One region of the Bacillus sp. KICET-3 genome, then DNA from elsewhere that is predicted to be linked to it. Evidence: riboswitches for the same ligand, from Rfam matches in the RefSeq annotation. Region 1 holds a riboswitch; the other holds the start of a gene.
What was found. A riboswitch is a leader RNA that binds a small molecule or an ion and turns the genes downstream of it on or off. The one in region 1 is predicted to bind S-adenosylmethionine.
Positions count from the first base shown of each region.

Region 2: linked by a shared signal. The riboswitch ahead of R5H20_RS05140 (methionine ABC transporter ATP-binding protein) and the one ahead of metN (methionine ABC transporter ATP-binding protein MetN) in region 1 are both predicted to bind S-adenosylmethionine.

Region 1 is NZ_CP137345.1:3,748,092-3,752,771, forward strand. Features, by position in the region: gene R5H20_RS19225 (carboxymuconolactone decarboxylase family protein) at 45-428, opposite strand; gene metQ (methionine ABC transporter substrate-binding lipoprotein MetQ) at 518-1,348, opposite strand; gene R5H20_RS19235 (methionine ABC transporter permease) at 1,362-2,030, opposite strand; gene metN (methionine ABC transporter ATP-binding protein MetN) at 2,023-3,048, opposite strand; SAM riboswitch class I at 3,155-3,261, opposite strand; gene R5H20_RS19245 (SCP2 sterol-binding domain-containing protein) at 3,463-3,810, opposite strand; gene R5H20_RS19250 (thioredoxin family protein) at 3,929-4,237, opposite strand; gene R5H20_RS19255 (toprim domain-containing protein) at 4,267-4,608, opposite strand.
Region 2 is NZ_CP137345.1:1,031,873-1,036,552, forward strand. Features, by position in the region: gene R5H20_RS05120 (ABC transporter ATP-binding protein) at 1-83, shown strand, start outside; gene R5H20_RS05125 (ABC transporter ATP-binding protein) at 114-1,049, shown strand; gene R5H20_RS05130 (ABC transporter permease) at 1,030-1,971, shown strand; gene cspB (cold shock-like protein CspB) at 2,078-2,278, opposite strand; SAM riboswitch class I at 2,610-2,725, shown strand; gene R5H20_RS05140 (methionine ABC transporter ATP-binding protein) at 2,823-3,827, shown strand; gene R5H20_RS05145 (methionine ABC transporter permease) at 3,829-4,479, shown strand; gene R5H20_RS05150 (MetQ/NlpA family ABC transporter substrate-binding protein) at 4,498-4,680, shown strand, end outside.

The DNA of each region.
Region 1 (4,680 bases):
GAAAAGGCGGAGATTCACCAGCGAAGCCCCGGGGTGTCTGGGCATCAGTGCTTCATTTGCTTGAATTCTTCCATCGCCTGCAAAACGAGTGTCACCGACTGACTCATCGCCGCTCCTCCGCCAAATGCGGCGGTGACGCCGACAGCTTCCAGAATTTCTTCCTCTGTCGCTCCTCCGTCAAGGCACCCCTTGACATGGTAGATGATGCAATATTCATCCTGTGAGCTGATGCTGATGCCGAGAGCGATCAGCTGCTTTTCTTTTTCACTGAGTGCTCCTTTTTTAAAACATTCTTGTGTAAACTCATTGTATTTGGCGGCAATCCCGGGCATTTTTTCTGAAAAGATGCCGATTCCCGCTTTATACTCATGCAATGCCGATTCGATGATGCCTTCTGATTCCTGCTGGTTCACGTGCGCTTCCTCCATTTGTGTTAGATTTTTTCTTTATTATGGACAACTTTTTGCAAAATACGCGCCAAAAAAACCCCGGTTTTAAACAAACCGGGGTTTCATTTTTATTCTGTTACAGGAAGAACTGATCCTTCATATTTTTTGTCAATGAATTCTTTGATTTTATCTGAGTGCAATACTTCCATCAGCGCTTTGATTTTGGCAGAGTCTTCATCACCTTTGCGAACAGCGATAATGTTCGCGTAAGGATTGTCTTTAGGAGACTCAAGCTCGATGGAGTCCGTTTTCGGGTTCAGCTTGTTTTGGATCGCATAGTTCACATTGATGAACACGGCGTCAGCTTCATTGGCTTCATAAGCTTTTGCTGTCATTTCCGGCGTGATATTGTTTTCGATTTTCAGGTTTTTCTTGTTTTCCGTGATGTCTTTCACCGTCGCGTTGACTTTTTCTATACCGGATTTTAATTTGATCAGACCGGCATTTTCAAGCATTGTCAGCATGCGGCCCTGCTCAGCGGCGTTGTTGCTCATGATAATCTTCGCTCCCTCAGGAAGCTCTTTCAACGATTTATACTTTTTGGAGTAGATGCCGAATGGCTCAAGGTGAACCGCACCGACATTCGCAAGTTTGTAATCTTTGTTTTCTTTCATTTCCTGTTCAAGATACGGAACGTGCTGGAAGTAGTTTGCGTCAAGATCTTTGGACGCGAGCGCCTTGTTGATCAGCTTGTAGTCGGTAAATTTCTTGATTTGCAGGTCATAGCCTTTTTCCTTCAAAAGCGGTTTTGCCTGTTCAAGAATTTCCGCATGAGGTGTCGGCGTCGCTCCGACAGTGATGACTTTGCTGTCCTGATCGCCTTGGCTGCTTGAAGATCCGCAGGCGGCCAAAATGCCGGCAAAAATAATGAACAAAGCAGTTAATAAACCTTTTTTCATTTGGATAGCCTCCCTAACGTTTGTCTAATTTGTTTGTTATGAAATCTCCAATAAATTGGATGATAAATACGATGGCTAAAATAAAGATGGTTGCAATTACAATAATATCGGTGTTATTCATTTGAAACCCGTCGACATATGCAAGGTTGCCTAGTCCTCCGGAACCGATCGCGCCTGCCATAGCTGTTGAACCGATAAGCGCGATCGCCGTGACCGTGATGCCTGAAATAAGAGCGGGCATTGATTCCGGCAGAAGAACTTTGAAAATGATTGTCGACGTTTTCGCCCCCATTGATTTCGCCGCTTCGATCACGCCTTTATCGACTTCCCGCAAAGCGATTTCCACTAGCCGGGCATAAAACGGAGCTGAGGCGACAATCAATGCCGGCAAAGCTGCGTTCGGCCCCAAAATGGTTCCCATTATTATTTTTGTAAAGCTGAGCAAAATGATAATTAATATAATAAACGGGATGGACCGGAATACATTGACGACCGCTGCAATCACGGCGTTTACCGCCTTGTTTTGCCATATATTTCCCTTGGATGTTAAGTACAGCAGCAAACCGAGAATAATCCCGATGATAAACGCAAACAAAAGCGATATCCCTGTCATATAAACCGTTTCGTATGTCGCATTCCACAGGTTCTCCATATTCACATTAGGAAACCATTTTTCAAACATTTGTGATCACCTCTGCTTCTACCTGACGGCTCTTGATGAACTCGACCACTCTGCTGACTTCGCCCGCATCCCCGTCCACATGAATGAATAGGGAGCCGTATGCGCCGTCTTGAGTCTGCGAAATTTTCCCTTGAAGAATATTGACTTCAACATCAAATTTCCGGATGATCTGGGTGATAAGCGGCGATTCGGCGGCTTCGCCGACAAATGTAAGCTGAATCGTCTGACCGGTTTTCGTTTCCTCAAGGAAGTGTTTCAAGGTTTCCTTTGTCTCTTCCGGTTCTGTCACCTGCTGGACAAAGCGTTTTGTCATGTCTTCCTTCGGCTTCCTGAACACGTTCAGTACATCGCCTTCTTCAACAACCCTTCCGTTCTCCATGACCGCCACTCTGTGGCAGATTTTCCTGATGACGTGCATTTCATGGGTGATCATGACGATCGTCAGCCCCAATCTTTCGTTGATATCAGACAGAAGACCCAGGATCGAGTCAGTCGTCTGCGGATCAAGCGCAGATGTCGCTTCATCACAAAGGAGTACTTTCGGATTGTTGGCGAGCGCTCTTGCAATGCCCACACGCTGCTTCTGGCCTCCGCTCAGCTGGGAAGGATAAGCATTTTCCTTTCCTTCAAGACCGACGAGCTTAATCAGTTCATCAACCCGTTTTAAGCGTTTTTCTTTTTTCACGCCGGCAATTTCCAGCGGAAACGCGATATTGTCGCGGACCGTTCTCGACCATAAAAGGTTGAAATGCTGAAAGATCATGCTGATTTCCTGCCGCGCTTCCCTCAGCTTCTTCCCTTTAATTTGGCTGATCGTTCTGCCCGCTACCTCAACGGTTCCGGATGTCGGCTTTTCCAGTCCGTTCAAGAGGCGGATCAAGGAGCTTTTTCCGGCTCCGCTATATCCAATAATTCCGAAGATTTCACCTTTTTTGATTGCAAGGGTGACATCTTGGACAGCATTGACATCTCCATGCTTTGACCGATAAACCTTTGAAACATGCTGAAGATTTATCAAAGTCATCACCTGCTTTCTTGCTCTATTCTTCGAGGTCCAATCATATTGATGAAAAAAAGCCTTTCTGCACACATGAGCAGAAAGGCTTTTGAAAAGCTCGGCCTTTCTCTCATCTTTCAAAGCATACGCTTCGCGTGAATTGGCACCATTTCAACGACTGTTGATGGTTGCCGGGTTTCATAGGGCACTTCCCTCCACCTCTCTTGATAAGAGAATCATATATTTTATTTTTGATAATGATGATCGGAATTCTTCAAGTAGGATATCATGTGGAAAAATAGTTGTCAACTATTTTTCGTGAGACAAATGTCCTACCAGCTTCTGTATCTAAAAAACCAAAAAGAGGCGGGCTCCGCCAGCCCGCCGTCCAGATCATACGGAGTGAAATATGTCAATTTTTCAACATCTGAATGTTTATGAATGAAGGTCGCTGTTTTTGAAGAACCCGTCTGTCAGCCATAAAATCGCTTCAAGCTTCAATAAAGCCCTGAAAGAGCCTTTGACTTTGACACTGCCGCGCTGAACGAGCTGCTGTAATGAAATGTCCCCGTGAAGAAGGTCAATAATCTCGCTTTGCTCTCCAAAAAAAGTCAAATGAGCTTTTTCAACAGGCGAAGATTTTTCCATTTCCCCCTGCTCATTAATCATTAATGTGAAAGCTTCTTTTTCTCCTTGAAAGGTGATCAGCAAAGCTGTTGTGGATAATAGAGGTTTTAAAAAAGGAGCCCGATCCTCTCTTTCTACCAATCCTATTTTCTCCAACTGTATAACCTCCCGTCAATTGGTCATACATACAGATTCTCTGTATACAGCGGGAGTCCTTTATGATTTGCTCGACAAGTTTGAAGGTTATTTCCCGAGAAATATGTCAAAAACGCCCTTAATCAACAGCATTTTGTTTAATCGTATCATATAAGTAAGAAACAGAATGAAAAGCGTATTCTTTTTTGACGATGCGGCCATTTTTGTAAACAATAAAGCATGGCACGCTTTCAATTTGATTCTCTTTGGCGAATGTCGGGGAATAATTGAGATTATTTTTATAGAAAGGGACATCCGGAAGCATTTCATCAACGACTTCCAGCATTCTGCCTGCTAGCTGGCAGGTTCCGCAGAATGGAGTATATAAATACAAAAGACATGTTTGCCGGCCAAGCTGTTTTAGATCTCGTTCCTCAAATTCCTGCATAAGTTGAACCGCACCTCAATACTTTCTTATCATAAAAATTTTGCGTTTACCCGGATATCGGCCCGGAAAAGGATCTCTGCTACGTGATGATAAGGTGCAGCAGCGACTTCCTTGTAAACCTTGTCAATGTATAAATGGGACGCTTCTGGCAATTCCCTTTTCAGCTGCCTGCGCAGCTTTTCGCCGGAATCATCGGCATCAACCAAAATATAGACGTCTTGATCATACAGAGTTTCGGCAAACTCATCGAGTTTGGATAGACTGATCGTTCCATTTGTGCAGATGATGTCAAGGGGCTCTTCGATGACATGCTTTACTTTCAGCTTATCGGATTTCCCTTCAACGATTATTACTTTTCCATTTATTGGCACTTAGATCACCTTTTGAGAGAAAAATAGATTCATTTCAAAAAAAAGGCAGTGAACACTTTCACCGCCTGAGCC
Region 2 (4,680 bases), 1.9 Mb from region 1:
AAAAGGATGTCGAAGAACTTCGTGAAGAATCCGGATTGTCGCTTTTACAATGGCTTAAACAGTTTATCGAAGAAAAATCATAATTCATCTTCAAATGGCGGGAGGAGAAGTGTGTGGAAACACTGCTGCAATTAAAAAACGTCTCAAAAACAATCAGAGGAAAGAAAATTATCGATGGATTGAGTTTTGACGTGCGCGCCGGGGAGATCTTCGGCTTTTTAGGGCCGAACGGCGCCGGCAAAACGACAACGATCAGGATGATTGTCGGCCATATGAGCATCTCCGCCGGGGAGATCGCCGTGTGCGGAGTAAGCGTAAAAGACCATTTTGAACAGGCTGCCGGCCATCTCGGAGCGATCGTTGAAAATCCTGAACTGTATAAATTTTTAACGGGATATCAAAACCTTCAGCAATACGCGCGCATGACAAAAGGCGTGACAAAAAAGAAAATTGACGAAATCGTCGAGTTAGTCGGACTGAAGAACAGAATCCACGATAAGGTCAAAACATACTCTTTAGGTATGAGGCAAAGGCTCGGTCTCGCCCAAAGCCTTCTGCACGATCCGAAGCTCTTGATCCTTGATGAGCCCACAAACGGTCTTGATCCGGCCGGTATTCGGGAGATTCGTGATTATTTGCGGAAGCTGGCAAGGGAAAAAGGTATGGCGGTCATCGTTTCAAGCCACCTGCTTTCAGAAATGGAGCTGATGTGCGACAGAATCGGGATCATTCAAAACGGCAAACTGCGCGACATTCAGCAAGTACATGTCCCTGCCGCCGATGAGGAAAAACGCTATTATATTCAAGCTGACGATACTGAATCCCTGATACGGCAGGCCGCGGCTTTCGGGGATATGAAAATTGAAAAAGCGGAAAACGGCATTGAGCTCAGCCTCCGGAAAGACGATGTGCCTGATTTTATTAAACATTTAACCGACAGCGGGGCCCGCTTATATGAAGTAAAAGCCGTTAACAAATCATTGGAAGACAGATTCCTGGAAATCACCGCAGATAAGGGGGAGGCTCAGCATGTTCAATCTCATCGTTAATGAATGGATCAAGATTTTCAACCGAAAAGGAACATACTTCATGATCGGGATATTGCTGCTATCTGTGATCGGATTGGGCATTCTGACAAAGACGATCGGAGAGACAGATCAAAACGCAGACTGGAAAAAGGAACTGGCGCAGGAAAATGCGGATATGAAGGAACAGCTTAAAGGAGTCAGCAATCCGGCTCTTGAAAAAAGCTACGAAAGATCGACCGCGATTAATGAGTATCGAATCAAGCATGATTTGCCGGAAGATGGAAAGTATTCGGCACTGTCGTTCATCAGCGATGCCAGTGATGTGATCTCCTTCGCCGGACTGTTTGTGATTACGGTGGCGGCGGGAATCGTTGCGAATGAATTCAGCTGGGGAACGGTGAAGCTGCTTGTCATCCGGCCGATCAGCCGCTTTAAAATTCTGCTCGCAAAATATGTAACAGTCCTGCTGTTTGCATTGGCTTTGCTTTTCATATTGTTTGCAAGCGCGGGCATTACAGGTCTTGCTTTGTTCGGAGCGGGTGATGGCAGCCAGGTACACTTGGTGTATGCCAACGGAAGCGTTCAAGAAAAAAGTCTTTTATTGCACCTGGCCGGCAGCTATTTGCTGAATTCAATCTCGCTCTTGATGATGTCGACCATGGCCTTTATGATTTCAGCGGTTTTCAGAAACAGTTCACTTGCTGTAGGCATTTCGATTTTCCTTTTAGCTGTGGGCGGTACGGTAACAAATCTTCTCGCAGTAAAATTTGACTGGGTGAAATACATCTTATTTGCCAACACAGATCTCACCCAATACTTTGACGGAGTTCCGCTTGTTTCAGGAATGACGCTGGGATTCTCGATCGCGGTGCTGGCTGTCTATTTTATCGTTTTTCAAGTGCTCGCCTTCGGTGTATTCACAAAGAGAGACATCGCTTCATAAGCCGCAAAAAAGCCTCACGCCTGTTTTCCGGGCATGAGGCTTTTTTAAAATAAAAGACTGCTGACATTCAGTCAGCAGTCCCGTATGAAGATCAGCGGTTCACAGCTTACGCTTTTGTTACGTTAGCAGCTTGCGGTCCGCGGTTTCCTTCAACGATTTCGAAAGATACAGATTGGCCTTCTTCCAAAGTTTTGAAGCCTTCGCCTTGAATAGCAGAGAAATGAACGAATACATCGTCTTGTCCTTCAACTTCGATGAATCCGAAACCTTTTTCAGAGTTGAACCATTTTACTTTACCTTCTAGCATGAAATTTCCTCCTAAAGCGATAACGCTTAAATTCACTATTCTTGCTCTAAAACAAACTTCCAAGACGAAAACTCTTACAAAACTTTCTTCTTAAAGATAGTTCGAACAAAAATAATTACCTTTACTTTACCAGTGTTTAAGCGAAATTACAACTGTTAAACGCAATTTTTTTGAAAAAATATGCGGCGGCAGATTTTTCTTAAAACAGCAGGCGTTCATACCGGTAAAAGTTTTGATTCGGGCTGTGCTATCTTCCTGAAATTTTTAAATATTCAATTGACAACACCTCAAAGAAGCTGTAAAGTTAGGTAAAACTTCATACACAACATACTTCTTATTCAGAGAGGCGGAGGGAATTGGCCCTATGAAGCCTCGGCAGCGGGTTCTGTGCGAAACAGAATACTGTGCCAACTCCAACAAGCCGATATTAGGCTTGGAAGATAAGAAGAGCGGATGCACTCTATTTTACCTGAGTCTAAAGGCTTCTTCTTATTTTCAAAAGAGGAAGCCTTTTTTGTTATTCAAAAACAGCGGAGGGATGACCATGATTACATTTCAGGGAGTTGAAAAGGTCTATGACAGAGGCGGAGAGAAAATCCGGGCGCTGAATGGCATAGACCTTCATGTTAATAAAGGAGACATATACGGTGTGATCGGATTTAGCGGAGCGGGCAAAAGCACGCTGATCCGCTGCGTTAATTTTCTGGAAAAACCGACGGCGGGAAAGGTTTTGGTAGGCGGTCAGGATTTAACGTCCTTGTCGAAAAGCGAAATACGTTCTGTGAAACGGAAAATCGGAATGGTTTTTCAGCATTTTAATCTTTTAAATTCGAAAACGATTTTTGCGAATGTGGCAGCGCCGCTGGCGCTCGTGAAAACGCCGAAAGCCGAAATCAAACAAAAGGTGACAGAGCTGCTTCGGTTTGTCGGTCTCGAGGACAAAGCCGGCGCCTATCCGGATCAGCTTTCAGGAGGGCAGAAACAGCGGGTCGGCATCGCACGGGCACTAGCGACAAATCCGGAGGTTCTGCTTTGTGATGAAGCGACCTCTGCGCTTGATCCGCAAACGACGAGCGACATTCTCAAGCTGTTAAAGCGCGTCAATGAACAATACAACATCACGATTCTGTTAATCACCCATGAAATGAATGTCGCAAGGGAAATTTGCGACAAAGTCGCGGTGATTGAAAAAGGAAAAATCATTGAATCAGGCAGCGTATTTGACGTTTTTTCCGCTCCGAAAACGGAAACGGCCAAAAATTTTATCCGTTCGGCCATTGATCATGAGATTCCCGAGTCGATCCAAAAATTAAATAAAAAGCATCTCTATCAATTTCAATTTGTCGGGGAATCATCAGAAAGGCCGTTGCTTTCCCAAGTATCAAAGCGTTTCGATGTTGATGTTAATATTCTACACGGAACGATAACGGAGCTGCAGGGAATTCCTTTTGGAAGCATGACGGTCGAACTGCAGGGGGAGGACGGTGAAATCAGGCGGGCGCTCGATTTCGTCGCAACAGAAAACATTCGAGTCAAGGAGGTTAATTGACATGCTTGTTACATATGGCCAAATCATCGACGCGCTGGTCGAAACGATTCAAATGACGATTTTCTCGCTTCTGTTTTCAAGCATTATCGGTATTCCGCTCGGGATTCTCCTCGTTGTGACAAGAAAGGGGCATCTCCTCGAAAATACAGCGGTTTTTACGGTGATTAATGTCATCATCAATATTTTCCGATCTGTTCCGTTTATCATCTTAATGGTCGCTTTGATTCCGATTACGCGGCTGATTGTGGGAACTTCGATCGGGACATGGGCGGCGGTTGTTCCGCTTACGTTTTATGCCGGACCGTATATCGCAAGGCTTGTCGAAAATTCGCTGCTTGAAGTGGAGCCGGGGGTGATTGAAGCTGCCGAAGCAATGGGAGCGACGCCGCGGCAGATCATTTTCCGGTTTTTGATTCCGGAAGCACTTGGTTCTTTAGTGTTAAGCTTTACAGTTGCGACTGTAGGCTTGGTCGGGGCTTCAGCGATGGCAGGAGCAATAGGCGCCGGCGGGCTTGGGGATTTGGCGATTACATACGGCTACCAGAGATTTGATACCATGACGATGATCGTGACGGTGGCGATACTTGTCATTGTTGTTCAAGGATTGCAGTCATCAGGGAATGTGCTGTCCAAAAAATTAAGAAGACGATAAAAAGAGAGGTATGCAGCTATGAAAAAATTTGCTTTTATTACGATTTTTCTTTTCATTATAAGTGTGTTTGCCGGATGCTCAAATTCGGAAAGCGGAACCATTAAAATCGGTGTCAGCGGGACGGATACAAGGGTATGGGATTATGTGAAGAAAAAAGCCGAAAAGGAAGGCTTGAAAATTGAAATCGTCAAATATTCGGAC